Regions from separate parts of the Anaerolentibacter hominis genome, predicted to be linked through region 2. Evidence: predicted binding sites of a transcription regulator. Region 2 holds the regulator's gene; each other region holds the start of a gene.
What was found. Region 2 encodes NrdR, which represses ribonucleotide reductase genes. Its sites were predicted from a motif close to CACAANATNTTGTG; they were not measured.
Positions count from the first base shown of each region.

Region 1: the regulator NrdR is predicted to act here: its motif matches at 3,462-3,475, upstream of nrdD (anaerobic ribonucleoside-triphosphate reductase).
Region 3: the regulator NrdR is predicted to act here: its motif matches at 3,780-3,793, upstream of ABCW47_RS10795 (ribonucleoside triphosphate reductase).

Region 1 is NZ_JAWDIX010000001.1:587,684-594,075, forward strand. Features, by position in the region: gene ABCW47_RS02570 (SdpI family protein) at 1-251, opposite strand, end outside; gene nrdG (anaerobic ribonucleoside-triphosphate reductase activating protein) at 641-1,210, opposite strand; gene nrdD (anaerobic ribonucleoside-triphosphate reductase) at 1,234-3,360, opposite strand; gene ABCW47_RS02585 (helix-turn-helix transcriptional regulator) at 3,503-3,712, opposite strand; gene ABCW47_RS02590 (DUF6442 family protein) at 3,717-4,037, opposite strand; gene tgt (tRNA guanosine(34) transglycosylase Tgt) at 4,580-5,725, shown strand; gene yajC (preprotein translocase subunit YajC) at 5,816-6,166, shown strand; gene ABCW47_RS02605 (TIGR04086 family membrane protein) at 6,274-6,392, opposite strand, start outside.
Region 2 is NZ_JAWDIX010000001.1:1,944,688-1,951,079, forward strand. Features, by position in the region: partial or broken gene topA (type I DNA topoisomerase) at 1-356, opposite strand, end outside; gene dprA (DNA-processing protein DprA) at 457-1,611, opposite strand; gene ABCW47_RS09055 (YifB family Mg chelatase-like AAA ATPase) at 1,643-3,151, opposite strand; gene nrdR (transcriptional regulator NrdR) at 3,287-3,736, opposite strand; gene ABCW47_RS09065 (PRC-barrel domain-containing protein) at 3,771-4,028, opposite strand; gene ABCW47_RS09070 (FGGY-family carbohydrate kinase) at 4,070-5,566, opposite strand; gene ABCW47_RS09075 (iron-containing alcohol dehydrogenase) at 5,609-6,392, opposite strand, start outside.
Region 3 is NZ_JAWDIX010000002.1:343,744-350,135, reverse strand. Features, by position in the region: gene ABCW47_RS10805 (dihydrofolate reductase) at 1-1, opposite strand, end outside; gene thyA (thymidylate synthase) at 143-991, opposite strand; gene ABCW47_RS10795 (ribonucleoside triphosphate reductase) at 1,110-3,518, opposite strand; gene hflX (GTPase HflX) at 3,895-5,151, opposite strand; gene ABCW47_RS10785 (tetratricopeptide repeat protein) at 5,181-6,083, opposite strand; gene ABCW47_RS10780 (hypothetical protein) at 6,390-6,392, shown strand, end outside.

The DNA.
Region 1 (6,392 bases), 1.4 Mb from region 2:
GAAGCTCCATAGACCGGTATATGGACAATGATTGACGGAAGCAGGATAATCCAACCTATTTTCCACCAAAGCTTCCCGCTATAATTATGAGCAAAAACCCATGTGTCCATATTTTGCATGGAACGACGCGTTCGATATCCGATTAGACTGTTTATATTTTTCGGAGGATGCTTCCACATAATTCGTCCGCATAATATCATCAACAACGGAATTAATAAATCATAACCAAACATGAACCACCAAAACCACATAAATTCTCCTCCTTACAAATTAGGTTTATACATTAGTATTATACCATACCTATACAATGTCTGATAAAAAAAGCTGCAAACACATGATGTGCCGCAGCGGTCAGTAAACATGCCTCTTTCCGCTTTGGAAATCACCAAAACGGAAAGAGCAGGATTAGAGTATGTATATAAATCCATCTGCTGTTGCAGGCTGGAATTGTTTTTAGTCGGAACCGGCAAAAGATTGTGCGCACGATTGGTTTTCGCCGGCTCCTTTTCTTTTATGGTTACATCATAACCCATAAATGTGAAAATACCTTGTGGAGAGTCTTAAGAAATTGTGAATGATCTTTGAATCTTTCATAAACTGAACAGCAATAACCGTATACCATAAGCTGGGCAGCTTCTTACTAAGAGCGCCTGGGCTCCCACAGAGCCAGACTGCCCTCGCTTAACGACTCCTGAACCAGGATGGTTCTCTGATTGGAGGAGCCTTTAAAAACCAAAGAGGGGCTCTTGAGCTCTTCCACGAAACGCCCATCCACCAGCACATCCAGAAAGGAGAGGAATTCTTTCGTCTCCGGCCATTCCGGCAGCATCCTTCCCAGAATATCGGTTTCAAAATCATATCCGGAAAAGCACCATATAGTTTTGTCCGGATAGACCTCTTTGACCTTGCGCAGCAGGGGCAGCAGCCCGGTCTGGTTGTCGTGTTCAAAAGGTTCGCCGCCAAGCAGGGTCAGGCCGGCCACATAATCCGGTTTCAAATATTGAATAATCCGGTCGATTTCAAGGTCCGTGAAGGGCTGACCGTAATTAAAATCCCAGGCCTCCCGGTTAAAACAGTTCTTGCAGCCGCGGGTGCAGCCGCTGACAAACAGGGATACCCGGATACCCGGCCCATTTGCCACGTCATATTGTTTTATATCAGCGTAATTCAATGATTTGCCCTTTCTGGTTAATAAGGACGAATTCTTCATTCTTCCTTATTCATTCTTCGCTCTTACAGATGCAGTACCCGCTGCTTGATTTCTTTGGTTTTTCCTACGTTCCAGAAGTTCTCTCCCAGATAACCGCAGGTTCTGCGGGTTACATTCATTTTATTATGATCTTTATTACCGCATTGCGGACATTCCCATTCCAGGTCATCGTTGATTTCAATTTCTCCGTCATATCCGCACACGTGGCAGTAATCTGACTTGGTATTAAACTCCGCATACTGGATGTTGTCGTAGATAAATTTGACCACTTCCTCCAGAGCCTCCAAATTATGGCGCATGTTGGGGATCTCCACATAGGAGATAGCACCGCCGGAGGATATTTTCTGGAACTGGCTCTCAAATGTAAATTTGGAAAACGCATCAATTTTCTCTCTGACATCCACATGATAGGAGTTGGTATAGTACCCTTTATCCGTGATATCCGGGATAGAACCAAAGCGCTTTTCGTCGATTCTGGCAAACCGGTAGCAGAGAGATTCTGCAGGCGTACCATACAAACCGAATCCAATTCCTGTTTCCTGTTTCCAGCGATCGGTGGCCTGGCGCATATAGTTCATGACACGAAGCGCAAAGTCTTTTCCTTCCGGCTGGGTATGGCTGACACCCTTCATGAGCTTAGTCAGCTCATAGAGGCCGATGTAACCAAGAGAGATGGTCGAATATCCGTCGTGAAGGAGCTTGTCAATCGGTTCATTCTTTTCCAGTCTGGCAATCGCGCCATACTGCCAGTGGATGGGGCTTACGTTGGAGAGAGTCCCCTCCAGCGCACGGTGGCGGCACATGAGCGCTTCATAGCAGAGCGCCAGCCGTTCGTCCAGCAGCTGCCAGAATACCTCTTCATTTCCTTTTGCGATGATTCCGATCTGGGGAAGATTCAGGCTGACAACCCCCTGATTGAAACGGCCTTCGAATTTGTATTCCCCGTTTTCGTCCTTCCACGGAGAGAGGAAGCTGCGGCAGCCCATACAGCTGAATACATTTCCCTCGTAGTTTTCCCGCATCTTCTTTGCGGAAATATAATCCGGATAGAGCCGTTTGGAGGAACATTTTACTGCCAGCCGTGTAATATAGTCAAATCTGCCGCCCTTCAGGCAGTTGTGTTCGTCCAGCACATAGATCAGCTTTGGGAATGCCGGAGTGACATAGACACCCTGCTCATTTTTGATACCTTCCAGACGCTGACGAAGGATTTCTTCTATTATCATGGCGTTCTCTTCCAGATACTCATCTTCTGCATCCAGATTCAGAAACAGAGTCACAAAAGGCGATTGTCCGTTTGTAGTCATCAGTGTGTTGATCTGGTATTGAATCGTCTGTACACCGGAGCGGAGCTCGTCTCTTACACGGTCTGCCACCAGCTCATTAATTTCTTCTCTGGTCAGCTTATCCCCGAAGATTTCACGGAAATGGGCCAGATGTTTATCCCTGCTGATCCTCAGATATTTGCCCAGATGGCGGACATCCACTGACTGGCCGCCGTACTGGCTGCTGGCTACGGCAGAGATGATCTGAGTCATAACCGTACAGGCCACCTGGAAACTCTTGGGGCTTTCGATTAGCTTGCCGTTCATCACTGTGCCGTGTTCCAGCATATCCTTGATATTGATCAGGCAGCAGTTGAAGATGGGCTGGAGAAAATAGTCTGCATCATGAAAATGCAGAACGCCCTCATCGTGTGCCTTTGATATTTTTTCGGGGAGCAGAATACGCCTGGTCAGGTCTTTGGAAACCTCTCCGGCGATCAGGTCCCGCTGTGTGGAAGCAACTGCGGCATTTTTATTGGAATTTTCCTCCTGCACATCCTTATTGCTGTTTTTGATCAGGCTGAGAATAGACTCGTCGGTGGTGTTGGCGGTCCGCACCATGGCCCGGTTGTAGCGGTAGAGTATGTATTTTTTCGCCAGCACAAACTTCCGGTCTGCCATCAGCTGCTGTTCAATAATATCCTGAATCTGTTCTACCTGCATATGGTCCAGTCCCCGGTGCTCGATACCGGTGACAATTTCTTCGATACGTTCAGCGCTAACCTGTTCTTCCGGCAGCAGCCCGAAGTTGGCTTTCTGAATTGCCAGTATAATTTTATTACGGTCAAACTCTACTTCCCGTCCATCCCGCTTGATTACTTTCATCGTCATTGCTGTCTTTCCTCCCATGGATAATTAGTAGTATGGTTAGATTATAACAGTAATGATTCCTGATGTCTATATAAAGTATAAAAATATTTTTTAAACACTAGATGTAGTGCAAAATATTGCGTTTCGGAGAAGATACCTACTTAAAATAGAAGAGATCTTCAAACTTTTTGTCCAGGGCAATACACAGAATCAGGGCCAATTTTGCTGTTGGATTAAACTGTCCTGTCTCAATAGAACTGATGGTGTTGCGGGATACACCCACCAGTTCGGCCAGGGCGGCCTGGGATAAACCACGTTCTCGTCTGGCATCCTTTAAATGATTGTAGAGTTTTAGTTCTTCATTCACTTTTCTACCTCACCAGCCGGATGATATATAGGGATAGAAAACAAAGTCCAAACATCAGGTAGAGAACCGCCACCATCAACTCGTGTCGGCGGTGCAGAATATGATATTTGGTAAAAAACGTAGTACAAAGAATTCCAAAATAGATCGTCCAGGTACCAAAACTGACACTGCCTGTCAGGCATACTTCCAGAACAGCGATCAGGCAGCAGAGCAGCAGTCCTGCCTTAGTTGCAACTCCGCCTGCCCGGATGATGGCATCTTTTTCAAATATATCCTGATTTTTGTTTTCCTGTCTGGATTTTTCCAGTATTTCTTCTTTATTCATTGCAGCACCTCCTAAGGTTGCCAAGTTTTGTTTGCAAAATCAGTATAGTGCCGACAAGTAAACTTGTCAAGAGGGAGGGGAAAAAGAAGGTTAGACGGCTGAGGCCAAATATGTATTAATAGGCTGTTAAGCCATGCAAGCTCGCGTGCTATGCTTGCTCGCTTTACGGCTGTCGCCGTATACGTCTAACCTCAGAACCGGTCTGGAAAACAAGTTTTCCAGACCGGTTCTGAGGTTTATCCGTGCATGGCTTGCAGCTTGAAACATTAAACTTCTATAAAGTGGGGGTTATTTTTGGCTTTCGTCTTGAAAAAAGGTTTAAATGACGCTATACTTGAAATGTTATCTTATTAGATAGGAAAGTTTTCCAAACTTTCCTATCTAATAAGATAACATCCTATGCGCACTCGCGTAAGAGGAAAAAGTCAGCTAAGCTGACTACGCTCGGCGCGCAAAGTGTGCAAGCCCCTCAAAGATTGAGGGGTTAGGCGTGTTGAGGTGGGCTTGCCCACTTTGTTCCTAATGAGAATTTATGGTAAGGTATGGTACTGAGAATGTTTAAGCTGGTTCATCAGGAAGGCCGGGCAAGGCTGGGCGAATTTCATACGGTGCATGGGGTGATTCATACGCCGGTCTTTATGAATGTAGGGACGGCCGCGGCGATCAAGGGCGCAGTTTCTACTATGGATCTGAAGGAGATCGGAACACAGGTGGAATTGTCCAATACGTATCACCTGCATGTGCGCCCGGGCGATCAGGTGGTGAAGCAGCTGGGCGGTCTTCACAAGTTTATGGTCTGGGACAGGCCGATTCTGACGGATTCCGGCGGGTTTCAGGTGTTTTCCCTGGCGGGCCTGCGCAAAATCAAGGAAGAGGGCGTCTATTTTCAGTCCCACATTGATGGAAGAAAGATTTTTATGGGTCCGGAGGAGAGCATGCAGATTCAGTCGAATCTGGCATCTACCATCGCGATGGCATTTGATGAATGTCCGCCTCATCCGGCTACGAGAGAGTACATGCAGAACTCGGTTGACCGGACATCCCGCTGGCTTGCCAGATGTAAAAAGGAGATGGAGAGGCTGAACAGTCTTCCGGATACGATCAACAGGCAGCAGATGCTCTTCGGAATCAATCAGGGAGGGACGTTTGAGGACATCCGAATCGCCCATGCGCAGCAGATTGCAGAGCTTGATCTGGATGGTTATGCCCTTGGAGGGCTGGCGGTGGGAGAGTCTCACGAGGAGATGTATCACATCCTGGATGTGACGGTGCCCTATCTGCCCGGGAATAAACCACGGTATCTGATGGGAGTCGGGACTCCCGCGAATATTCTGGAAGCAGTGGAGCGAGGCGTGGATTTCTTTGATTGTGTCTATCCGGCCAGAAACGGCAGACACGGTCATGCCTATACGAATCATGGAAAGATGAATTTGCTGAACCTTCAGTATGAACTGGATGACAGGCCGTTGGAAGAAGGCTGCCAGTGTCCGGTGTGCCGTCATTACAGCAGGGCCTATATCCGCCATCTGCTCAAGGCAAAGGAAATGCTGGGACTGCGGCTGCTGGTAACGCACAATCTTTACTTTTATAATAAGATGATGGAAGAAATCAGGGAGGCCATCCGGACAGACCGGTTTGCTGAGTATAAAAAGCAGAAGCTGGAGAATATGGCCCAGGGAGATCACTGACCGATAGCATCGATGGACAAGGGATTGTACACCGATGCTACTAATCGGAGTTGATAAATTAGATTGATATTATTTAGGAGGAGACAACAAATGAATTATTTACCTTTTCTTACCCAGGGAAGCGGAGCATCCAGTATTTTATTTACGTTGGGGTATATTGTATTTATCTGTGCCCTGTTCTGGTTTATTGCGATCCGTCCGCAGAAGAAACAGCAGAAGCAGCATGACGCGATGTTAACTACTCTGGCAATTGGCGACAGTGTGCTTACATCCAGCGGTTTTTATGGTGTTGTGATTGATGTGATGGAGGATGTTGTCATTGTGGAGTTCGGCAATAATAAGAACTGTCGTATCCCGATGCAGAGAGCCGCTATCATGGAGATCGAAAAACCAAATGGTGCAGGTACGACCACGGATTCCAAAGAGGATAAAAAGAAATAAATAACGAATGAAAAAATGAACCATTTAACATGGTTCATTTTTGCTTTCCGGAGGGAAATCTGTTATGGTAAGGAAGAGGATTCCTTTTGGAATGAGACGTATACCCGCTATTTTGCGGCCATGCCGCCCATCATACCGCCCAGAGCGGAGAGGAGGGCTGCCAGAAACGGGTTTGTGGTTCCTGCAAATGCCTGGCCTTTTAATAAGAAGGAGAGCAGCATCAGGA
Region 2 (6,392 bases):
TTAACCGCCGTCTTGGTGATCTCATTGAACGTAATACGGCTGGCCTTTTTATCATCCAGGTTCAGCGTGTTGTACAAATGCCAGGAGATAGCCTCTCCTTCCCGGTCAGGGTCAGTTGCGAGATAGACTTTATCTACTTTCTTCACTTCTTTCCTCAGCTTGGCCAGCAGATCTCCCTTTCCTCTTATCGTGATATATTTTGGTTCAAAATTATTGGCAAAATCAACACCCATCTGGCTTTTCGGCAAATCCCTCACATGACCGTTCGATGCCACCACTTCATAATTAGAACCCAAAAACTTTTTGATTGTCTTCGCCTTGGCAGGCGACTCCACAATGACTAAGTATTTTGGCATATATTCTCTCCTTATTTAACTGCTGCGTTAACCCTCTTATTAGTTCTATATACGCAATACCGGAAACATAATTAATATTTCCTCAAAATTTTATATTTATTTATCCACGTTCTTTTACGTATTTACTTCCGGCAGTCTGCCGGATATAATTCTTTAATTCCAGGCTTAGAAGGCTTTGCATCACATCATATACCTCCATACCCGTCTCATCCACAACATCTTGTACACTTTTGGGCAACAAGTCTAAACAAGCATACACCATTTCTTCTTTCGAATCAAGTATCAATTCATTTTTCATTATTTTCTTCTCTACACCCTTTGTACTAAGAAACATCTGTCCTGTGCTTTCCTCCCCCAGTCTGCAATCCTTTTCAAATCCATATTTTTCCATCGTCAGACTGTTTAGGATATCCACCGGGCTGCCCACAGGTTCAGCCCCCATTTTGATCAGATTATTGCAGCCCTCGCTCAGCAGATCTGTTATTCTTCCCGGTATTGCAAACACATCCCGTCCCTGTTCCAGCGCCATATCCGCTGTGATGAGAGAGCCGCTTTTCCTTCGGGCCTCCACAATTAAAATCCCATCGCACAGACCGCTGATAATCCGGTTCCGCATTGGGAAATGACAGGCAAGGGGCGGCGTTCCCGGAGGAAACTCAGAGATAATTCCTCCCCTCGTTTCCATTTCCTGATATAAGTCCTGATTTTGTGCAGGATAGCAGATATCCGCGCCGCACCCCAATACGCCGCATGTGTAGCCATTCCCATTTAAAGCGCCCCGATGAGCCGCCGCATCAATGCCTCTGGCTAGGCCGCTGATAATCTGAACCTGACAGGAGGCCAGTTCTTCCGCAAATTCTTCTGCAATCGTTCGCCCGTAATTGGTGCAGTTTCTGGCCCCCACAACAGCCAAAGACGGCTTGTCATCCTCCGGCAGATTCCCTTTATAATAGAAGCAAACCGGACAATCACAGATTTCCTTCAAACCGGCCGGATATCTCCCGTCCTCCAGCGTCAGCAGAGAAATTTCTTTTTTCTCCATTTCTTCCAGTATTCTGGCCGTTTCTCCATTTCTTCCGGAGCGAAGCAGCACCGCCCGGTCCCGTTCCGTCAATCCCGGAACGGGCAGCAGTTCCTTTTCCTGTGCCATATAAATTCTCTCCGGCGTATGAAACCATTCCAGAAGTCTGTGTCTCTTCCGGTTTCCGATACCCTCTAAACTCCCAAGCCATAACCAGTATTCTTCCCGTTCCATCCTTCGCCTTTCTGCTTTTTAATATGTATCATCATCCTTCGTCTTTCTTTCTGTAAAAATAAGCCTCCGTCAGGTGGCCGCAGTGAATCTGTTTTTCCCCTGCCAGATCTGCAATTGTCCTGGCTGTTCTTCTGAGTGTATCGTATCCTCTGATGGATAAAAGCCCCTTGCCAAACAGCTGCTTCATCAACCGGTTTTCTTCCCTCCCCAGCGGACAGAATTCATCCAGCAGCTTAGACGGCAGAGCGCTGTTCCAGGAAAAGGGCAGCCCGCGGTAACGTGCTTTTTGTATCTCCCAGGCATGCTCCACCCGCTCCCTGATCTGTAAAGAGCTCTCCTCCTTGGCAGTACCAATCTGTTTAAAATCCATCTGCTTTGTCTCCGATACAATGTCAATCCTGTCCCAGAATGCCCGGGTAATCCGGCTCCTGTATCGATTAAGCCTGTATGGATTGCACCGGCATCTCGACATATCGGGATAATAGCCGCAGTCACAGGGGTTCATTGCCCCAACCAGCATAAAGAAAGCAGGATAACTTAAGGCTCCCCGCGGACCGGTAAGCCTGATATTCCGTTCCTCCAACGGCTGTAAAAGCAGTTCCAGAACCGCCCTGCCAAATTCCGGAAGTTCATCCATAAAGAGGATTCCGTGGCTGGCAAGCACAGCCTCCCCTGGTTTCAGCTTCTTTCCTCCGCCCAGCAGCGCACCGGGCGAAATGGGAAATGTCACTTCCCGAAAGGGCCGCTCAGACACAACCGGACGCTTCTCATCCAGCAGTCCCGCCGCACTGTATAACCTGGAAAGGTATAGCTGTTCCGGTTCACTTAAGGGAGGAAGAATCCCTCTCATCCGGCGTGCAATCATCGTCTTTCCGGAGCCCGGAGGTCCGGTGAGGAGTAAATGATGAAATCCGGCAGCGGCAACCTCCGCCGCCCTCTTTGCGCTCTGCTGACCTGCTATCTCACAGAAATCTGCACTGATGCCGGCGGCCGCAGAAAAATGAGCTTTTTCCAGATCATCGGCCTTCGTCCTCCCCTGCAGGATCAGGACCGCCTGTTTCAGGGATGAGACCGCTATGATCCTTACATCCTTAACTAAAGATGCCTCCGGTCCGTTCTCTGACGGCAGAAAAAACACAGAGACTCCCTGCTTTTTCCCGTCCTCCAGGGCCGGCAGAATACCGCGTATTCTCTTAACCGAGCCGTCCAGGCCAAGTTCACCCAGAAACATGATATTTTTTGTCTGTGATTTGGATAACTGACCGAAACTGGTCAAAATAGAAATGGCAATCGCCAGATCGAAGGCAGTTCCTTCTTTTCTGACATCTGCCGGAGAAAGATTGACGGTAATCCGCTTCGCCGGGAAACGATAACCGGAGTTTTTCATGGCTACCCGGACCCGTTCTCTGGCTTCCCTCACCTCAGAACCCGGAAGCCCCACCATGTCAAAGACAGGAAGTCCGTCGCTTACATCCGTTTCCACACGGATCAGTGCCGCGTCAATTCCGATAACTGCCGCGCTTAGCGCTTCACTGAACATAAATTCCTTTCCGTGTTTTCCCGCCCCATGTCCTATATTTTAGCATCCTGCCTGAAAAAAAGGAAGAGGCAAACAGTAATCCTGTGCGGATTTCCATTACCTCTTCCTGTCTTTATTCAGCAATCTCCCTTTATTTTATGTCAGAAACTGCTTTAACTCCTCCATAAAGGTATTGACATCTTTAAACTCCCGGTACACAGACGCAAATCTCACATAGGCGACCGGGTCCAGCCCTTTTAACTTCTCCATCAGAATCTCGCCGATCACACTGCTGGAAATTTCCTTAGCTTCTGTTTTGAAAATCTCATTCTCCACTTCATCCGCCAGCGCCTTAATCTGATCCACGGAGATCGGCCGTTTATGGCAGGAACGGAAGATACCGGCCTCGATCTTGGAACGGTCATAGGGTTCCCGGCTCATATCCTTCTTTACCACGACCAGCGGAATCGACTCCACTTTTTCATAGGTAGTAAAACGCCGGTTACATTTATCGCACTGACGCCTTCTGCGGATTGAGCTGTTTTCTTCTGACGGTCTGGAATCAATCACTCTGGTATTTTCTTCCCCACAAAATGGACATTTCATTGTTCTCGTTCCTCCTTAAAGATAACCCCTTCTCTTAAGCACCCTTATGTAAGGCCTTCTCCTCGTTTATATTGACCAGAATAATATCGGCGCCGACCTTGCAGATACAGCGGTAGTCGATAATATATTCCTCTTCCCTTCCCAGAATCCCCCATATTTTACAGGGTCCCGGTACAATAATATGAGTAATTTGCCCGGTCTGGACATCAAATTCAATATCGCTGACATAGCCCAGCCGGTTACAGGTTGGTTCGTTAATAACTTCTTTCTGTTTAAATTCACACAGACGCATAGGCAGCTCCCAAAGGTACTTATCCCATACTATGCAGACGCCTACCACGCTGTGAACAATTTCTCCATTCCCGGATAGATCAGTTTGTATTTTTCATACCATTCATCATAGCGCTTCTGCATCTTAAGTCTGGGATAATAGGTTTTATCCACCTGGATAAATACCTTCTCCGCTTCCTCCACATTCTTATAAAGGCCTCTGGCAATCGCGGCCAGCATGCCGCAGGCCAGATTTCCTCCCTGAGAAACCTTCAGCGTAGACACCGGCATTCCATAGATATCCGCTTTGATCTGCAGCCACACCGATGAAAAGGCTCCGCCGCCGGTCGCCCGCAGTTCCTTAATGTCGATCCCTCTTTCTCTCCAGAACTCCAGGCCGGTCCTCAGCTCATACGTAACGCCCTCCATCAGCGCCTTATAAATAGCAATGGATTTTGTCTCGGGCGTGAGCCCCACGATAGCGCCTCTGGCATCCGGATTCATTCCAGGCGACCCCTTGCCAAGAAAATAAGGAAGCACCAAAAGTCCGGACGGACCATCCTCCGTCATCTCATCCAGACGTTCAAATACATTGCCGCCTTCCCTGCGGATCAGCTCTGCCTCATACTTAGCCAGGTTATCCCGGTACCATTTCAGCATACCGCCGCCGGTGAAACAAAAGATAGATGTCATATAGGTATCCGGCCAGAGAAACGGCACGACCGCAAGCTCCCTCTGCTCCATATAGTCCGGATGTTTCCGTCCCTCAAAAAACGTGCTGATACATTCATTTGTCCCCGTGCTGTCCGCACCCATACCGGGCCGGAGCACACCGGTCCCGATCATAGCTGCCGGCTGGTCATGGGCTCCGCTTACAATCAGTACATCCTCGGGCAGATTGAGTTCTTGTGCAATCTCTCTGCGTATCATGCCTGCCGCCGTACCGGTGGGAACCGTCTTTCCCATCATGCCGCGGCTTAAGCCTGCCGCCTGCAGAATCTCGTCATTCCAGTCCAGGGTATTCATATCAAAAGCATAGGTTCTGGACGCCAGCGTGTAGTCTATCTGGGCAATGCCGCTTAACATGTAGACGATATAGTCCTGCATCAGAAGCAGCCGTTTTGCCCGGCCGGAAAGGGACGGGTCCTGGTCCATCAGCCACATGATCTTGGGCAGTGTATAGATCTTGGAAGGATTCATCCTGGTGATATCCTTGAGCTTCTGCTCCCCGATTTTAGCAATCAGCCGGTCGATCTGCTCCTGACCCCGCGGATCAAAGTAGAGAATCGGCCGGTTCAGCGGGCGGTCCGCCTCGTCTAAGAGCACCGCCGCCTCGCCCATAGAGGCAATACCAACCGCCTTCAGATCTTCCGTCCCTCTGGCCGCCTCTTTCATTACCTGCTTAACACCCTGCCAGATCACCAGGGCATCCAGCTCCCGGTCTCCCGCCTCTGGGGGAAAATCATATTCTACATAAGCTTCATTGATAAAATCGCCCCGATCGGAATACACGGTGCATTTACATCCTGTCGTCCCCACATCTATTCCTGCAACAGCCATAGTTGTCCTCCAAGTCAGTCCATAATAAGAAATGTCCTTACATTATTTCTCCATTGTCATACTTGCCACTAAAATATTGTAGACATCATCAGCAGTCATCGGAACATAGGCAGCCGCAAGATTGTTATATTTTGCCGTGTCATCTGCCATCAGGCGCAGCTTGGAATCGTCAATGCCGATCTCCGGCAGGGTCATCGGAATATTGCAGTCCAGGAAGAACTGCTCTGTAGCGTCAATCGCCGCATTCGCAAGCGCGTATTTATCCTCTGACGGCTCCATCTGCCATACATTAACTGCATACTGTACAAATTTATCCACGGTCTTATCACTGAGAATATAGCGCATCCAGCGTGGTGTAACAATCGCCAGACCAACACCGTGGGTAACGTCATAATAGGCGCTCAGCTCATGCTCGATGGGATGGCAGGACCATGCGCCTGACTTGCCGCAGTTGGTCAGTCCGTTTAACGCCATACTGGAAGCCCACATCAGATTGGCTCTCGCCTCATAATCGGAAGGATCTTTCAGTGCGATCGGACAATATTTCAGGCAGGCTCTCATCAGCCCTTCGGCAAACTCATCCGGAATATAAGCTTCCTGGTTTTTAAAATAGTTCTCAAACAGATGTGACAGAATATCTGCTGTGCCGGCAGCGGTCTGAATAGCCGGAAGGGTATACAGATACTGCGGATCACAGAAGGATACCTGCGGGATCAGATTAATATTGATCAGCGCGCGTTTTTCATTCGTCTCCATGTTGGAGATAACCGCGTTCCGGTTCATCTCAGATCCGGTAGCCGCCATGGTAAGCACGGTTACAATAGGA
Region 3 (6,392 bases), on a different contig from region 2:
TGCGCATCTCTCCTTTTATTCAACTGGCTTTCAGTATAACAAGTACCGGCCAAAATGTAAACAAATACACCTTCTGTACCCCGTCATATGACAGGAGCGCCGCATCAAACGCGGCGCTCCTGACTTGAATTTGACCGTCCTGTCAGACAGCCACCGGAATATGTTCTACTTTCGGCCCGGTGACATAGTTGTCCAGCCGGAAATCATCCACGGTGAATTCATAGAAATCATGAATATCCGGATTCATCCAGAAATCAGGCGCCGGATAAGTGGGTCTCGTGATCAGCTCCCGGATAATCGGGATATGCCGGTCATAGATATGCGCGTCCGCAATGACATGGACCAGTTCTCCTGCTTCAAAGCCGCAAACCTGGGCAAGCATATGAACCAGGACCGCGTACTGGCACACATTCCAGTTATTTGCCGCCAGCACATCCTGGCTTCTCTGATTTAAAATTGCATTCAGCGTCAGCTTATCCCGGCCCGGCTTTTTCGTCACATTAAAAGTCATGCTGTAGGCACAGGGATAGAGGTTCATTTCATGTAAATCCTGGTGCACATAGAGATTCGTCATAATCCGACGGCTGTAGGGATTGTTTTTCAGATCATAGATCACCCGGTCGATCTGATCCATCTCTCCCTCTTTATACTGATGTTTCACCCCCATCTGATAACCGTAGGCCTTCCCGATGGAACCGTCCTCGTCCGCCCAGCTGTCCCATATATGGCTGTTCAAATCGTGTATATTATTGGATTTTTTCTGCCAGATCCACAGCAGCTCATCAATACAGCTCTTAATTCCAGTCCGTCTGAGTGTTATGGCCGGAAATTCTCTGGACAGGTCATACCTGTTTACCACCCCGAACCTCTTGATGGTATAGGCAAAGGAACCGTCCTCCCACCTGGGCCGGACTTTTTCCCCTTCTGTGCTGGTTCCGTTCTCTAAAATATCTTCACACATGCGGATAAAGATGTCGTCTGCTAAGCTCAATCTTGTCACTGACGGCAACAGGCTGCCGTCTTTTCCTTTCCTTTTGTATTTGACAGAGACAGAAGCCGGAATCCGGCTTCTGTCTCATATGTTTTGCTTCTATCTGGATTTAGTCTTATTAAACATAGGATTTCTGAGCGTCTACAAATTTCTTGATGCTGGAAACATTGGGATATTTATTCATAGCCCCTCCGGTTACCTCCACCAGAGTCGGCGCCTGCATGATATCCAGTGCAACAGAAAGCTCCGCATTCTGCTCCGCGTCAACGAGACGGTAATCCATTTCCTTCATCAGCGCCTTGGCAATCCGGCAGTTCGGACATGTCTGGGTTGTGAACAGATATAGGCCGTCCTCCAGACCCACGCCTGCGCTTGCTTCCTGCTCCGCCGCCGCTTCGGAAAGAGCCTCACCATCTTCCGGCGCCATTGCCACTTCTCCCGCCGGCATCTGTCTGGACTTTGCAATCACATAAGATCTGCGGTTCTTATATTCCTGTGATTTACCCTCATTCCAGTTCTGAACCGGTCTGTAGTAACCGGTAATACGGCTGTAGACTTCTGCCTTGCCCCCGCATTCCGGACAGCTGAAATGTTCACCCGCCAGATAACCGTGTGTCTTGCAGATAGAATAAACAGGAGACAGCGTATAGTAAGGCAGCGTATAATTTTCTGCAATTGTTCTGACTAACTTGGCCGCTGCTTTCCAATCCGGCAGCTTTTCGCCCAGGAATGCATGGAATACAGTTCCCGAAGTATAAAGGGTCTGCAGTCCGTCCTGAATATCCAGGGCCTCGAAGATATCCTCTGTGTAGCCTACCGGCAGATGAGAACTGTTGGTGTAGTACGGGGTATCTCCCTCCTCGCCTGCGGTGAGGATATCCGGATATTTTGCCCGGTCATGTTTAGCCAGACGATAACTGGTTGACTCCGCAGGAGTTGCCTCCAGATTGTAGAGATCGCCGTACCTCTCCTGATAGTCGGAGAGACGCTCCCTCATATGGTTTAATACCTTCTTGCTGAATTCCTGTGTCTCTTTATGTGTCATATCCTTCCCGAGCCACGCAGCATTTAAGCCGACTTCGTTCATACCCACCAGACCGATGGTGGAGAAATGATTTTCAAAGGTGCCCAGATACCGCTTGGTATAAGGATACAGGCCTTCATTTAACAGCTTTGTGATAACTTCCCTCTTCACTTTCAGGGACCGGGCGGAAATATCCATCATCCTATCCAGCTGTTTGAAGAAGCTCTCCTCATCCCTGGAGGTATAGGCGATACGCGGCATATTGATCGTCACCACGCCCACGGAACCGGTAGACTCGCCTGATCCGAAGAAACCGCCGGTTTTCTTCCGCAGTTCCCGAAGGTCCAGACGGAGACGGCAGCACATGGAACGGACATCACTTGGCTCCATATCACTGTTTATGTAGTTGGAAAAATACGGAGTTCCGTATTTTGCGGTCATTTCAAAAAGCAGGCGGTTGTTTTCCGTATCGGACCAGTCAAAGTCCTTGGTGATAGAGTAGGTCGGAATCGGATACTGGAAGCCGCGGCCGTTGGCATCGCCCTCCACCATAATCTCGATGAACGCCTTGTTGACCATATCCATCTCGGCTTTACAGTCTTTGTATTTGAAATCCACCTCTTTGCCGCCGATGATGCAAGGCATCTCGGCCAGATCCTCCGGCACGGTCCAGTCCAGGGTAATATTGGAAAACGGAGCCTGGGTTCCCCAGCGGCTCGGCGTATTCACTCCATAGACAAATGACTGGATACACTGCTTTACTTCATGATAGGATAAGTTATCTATTTTAACAAAAGGAGCCAGATAGGTATCGAATGAGGAGAACGCCTGCGCTCCTGCCCATTCATTCTGCATGATCCCCAGGAAATTTACCATCTGATTACAGAGCGTGGACAGGTGGTTGGCCGGTGAGGAAGTGATCTTGCCCGGAATTCCGCCAAGACCTTCCTGAATCAGCTGTTTTAAGGACCAGCCCGCACAGTAGCCGGTCAGCATAGATAAATCATGAATATGGATATCCGCATTCCGATGGGCACTGGCAATCTCATCGTCATAAATCTCGGACAGCCAATAATTAGCCGTAATTGATCCGGAATTATGGAGGATCAGTCCGCCTACCGAATACGTTACAGTAGAATTCTCCTTCACACGCCAGTCTTCCTCTTTTACATAGCTGTTCACAATATCTTTATAGTCCAGAATCGTGGACTTCATATTTCTCATTTTTTCCCGGTTTTTCCGGTACAAAATATAAGCCTTGGCAACGTCCGTGTAGCCGCTCTGCTCCAGAACATGCTCTACGCTGTCCTGAATATCTTCCACCTGGATTACCTCATCTTTTACCTTGGTCTGGAAATCCGCTGTAGTTCTCAGCGCCAGAAGATCCAGGATATCGTGGTTGTACAATTTGTTCGTGGCATTGAATGCCTTCTCGATTGCCGCTGCGATTTTCTCAATGTTAAAATCGGCCAGGTCTCCGTCCCTCTTTAAAACTCTAATCATCTTGTCCTTATGCTCCTCTCTGACTCTTGTGCTGCCCTGCTCACCGGCACCCCGGAAAGGCTGTACCGCCCCTCGTTTCCAGAATGCTTTTTTCCATTGTTCTTCCTTTTACAAACGTAATCATTCATATGTATATAGGTGAAAAAAGAATTCCGGCTGCGGAATTCTCTGCCCTAAATGGGCTTCCAAATATTATTGTAGCATATGCCGTTGGTTTGTCAACCGACAAACACCATATGTGTGCAATATTTTTTATCATCACACTACATATGGTGTTTTTAATTTCCCAGTTTTTTCCAATGAAATATCGCTTTACACCGCATTTTTCCAGACTTTTTCCTTGGTAAGCTCTGGAATCTCTTATCAAAATCTGCCCCTAATTATTTTTCTTCCAGATTTCCGACGGCACATATGCCTTCACAAAAATTCCATCTTCTCGGTATTCTTCCTCCAGAATCTGTCCAAACTTCCGGATCGGCGCCAGCTTTCCGGCCTCCTGATAGGAAAAGACATGCTCAATCAGTATTTTCTGCTCCTGGAGGGTCTCCTCGATTACAGCCAGCAGCTGATCCAGGCCCTCACCGGTCCTGGCGGATATTTTCACGGTTTTATCCGCCTTCAGATCCCGGATAATCTGGGGGGACTCCAGCAGATCCTGTTTATTGAATACGGTGATGATCGTTTTATCCTGGATATTCAGAAGCTTTAATGTCTCGTACACCGTATGCATCTGGATATAGGCCATAGGATTTGCACTGTCCACCACATGAAGAATAATATCCGCGTATTTGGCCTCTTCCAGCGTACTCCGGAATGCCTCCACCAGATGATGGGGCAGCTTTCTTATAAATCCTACCGTATCGGTCAGCAGGATTTCCTGCCCGCTGGCAAGCTTTAAACTCCGTGTGGTCGGGTCCAGCGTGGCAAACAATTTATCTTCCTCCAGCACACCCGCTCCGGTGAGCTTGTTGAGAAGGGTCGATTTGCCCGTATTGGTATAGCCCACCAGGGCAATCACCGGCGTGGGATTGGCACTTCTCTGCTTTCTGGCAGTTTCCCTGCTGGATTTCACATCTTCCAGCTCCTGTTTCAGCCTGGAAATACGCTCCCGGATCAGACGCCGGTCCATCTCCAGTTTCTTCTCACCCGGCCCTCTGGTCCCGATACCGCCGCCGAGACGGGACAGGGAATTGCGCATACCCACGAGTCTCGTGGCACGGTAGCGCAGCTGCGCCAGCTCCACCTGAATCTTTCCCTCTTTCGTGGTCGCCCTCTGTGCAAAGATATCCAGAATCACCATGGTCCGGTCCATTACCTTCACATCCAGCGCATCTTCCAGGTTGCGCATCTGGGCGGGAGTCAGTTCGTCATCACAGATCACTCCGGTCGCATTCCGCTCCAGGAGCAGTTCTCTCACCTCATCTATCTTTCCCTTGCCGATATAGGTGCCGGGGTGGACCCTCTCCCGGTTCTGCAGCAGACGGCCAACCGTCACCGCTCCCGCCGTCTGTACCAATTCTTCCAGTTCGTCCAGGGATTCCTCCGCAGACGTATCTTCGATGCCCTGTTCCCCCAGTGATACGCCCACCAGGATCACCTGCTCTTTCAGTTCTTCATTATCAAAATAATCCATTTATGTCCTCCGTTAAACAAATGTTTACCCTAGCTTCCGGAACGGCTGGAGAGAAATTCATATTCCCGCTTCATCTTTTCATCATCCGGATACCGTTTCAAATATTCCTCCGCAGCCGCCTTTGCCTCGTCAAACCGGGCCATATCTTCCAGCAATGCCACTTCATTCCAGAGCAGGCTCTGGGTCTGCGTCTCATCCCCCTGCGAAAGACCCGTCTTCACTGCCTCATAGGCTTCCTCTGGTTTTTCCAGAGCCTGATAGCACAATGCCATCTTATTATAAGCCAGGGCAGACCGGTTTCCGGCATTCGCCAGATATTCCTCAAACTGCTCAATCGCGTCCTCATAGGCTTCCTCCGCCTGGAGGATACAGCCAAGATAATAATGGGCCCCGGCCACTCCATCCTGGGCTTTTGCCTCCAGCATCTGATAGGCTTCATCCCGGGTTACATCTCCGGTAATAATCTGCAGATAAAGCTTTCTGCAGGTCACATCGTCTAATTTTGCCTTATCCTTCTCCAGTTCTGTCACACGGGAATACATTTCCACGGCGATATTAAATTTTTCCTGCTCCTCATAAATCTCGCCCAGATAGTAACAGATGTCCAGATTCAGATCATCTGAGCCGGTGATCGCCAGCGCACGCTCCAGATAGGACGCGGCCTCCTCCATATTTCCTTTCTTATAGGAGAGTATACCCAGATACCGGAGTGAATTTTTATTCAGTTCTCTACCTTTCTTTCCGCCCTTCTCGGAGACAGCCTTCTCAAATTCCTGAATGGCGGTTTCTTCCTCTCCTGCCTGCAGGGCGGCCACGCCCAGATCAAAATGCTCCTGATTCTTCTTCATGCCGCATCCGGTCAGAATTCCTATACAAAAAACAAGGAGAAAAACTCCCAGTATTCTTTTCTTGTGATTGCTCTCTTTTCTCATTTTCCTGTTCCTCTTTCTGTCTCAGTTGCCTGTCAGGTCTATACTCACGCTGTGTTGTTCCAGTATAGCACGATCCGTTCAGACGGACAAGAACTAAGAAATCACATTTACCGCCGGCAGGCATGTTTTAGTCCAGCCTATCCTGTCCTATTTGACAAGGTGCCCGGCAGCCATTAGGATAATGGTAAAGGGCATCCCCGAATGGTGCTGTCCGGCATGCCCAATAGAGGAATCCCACTATCAGGGAGGTAAAATGTCAAAGCTCAAAGCGGATGCACTAAATAAGCTGACCTTCCTGCAGATTCTTTG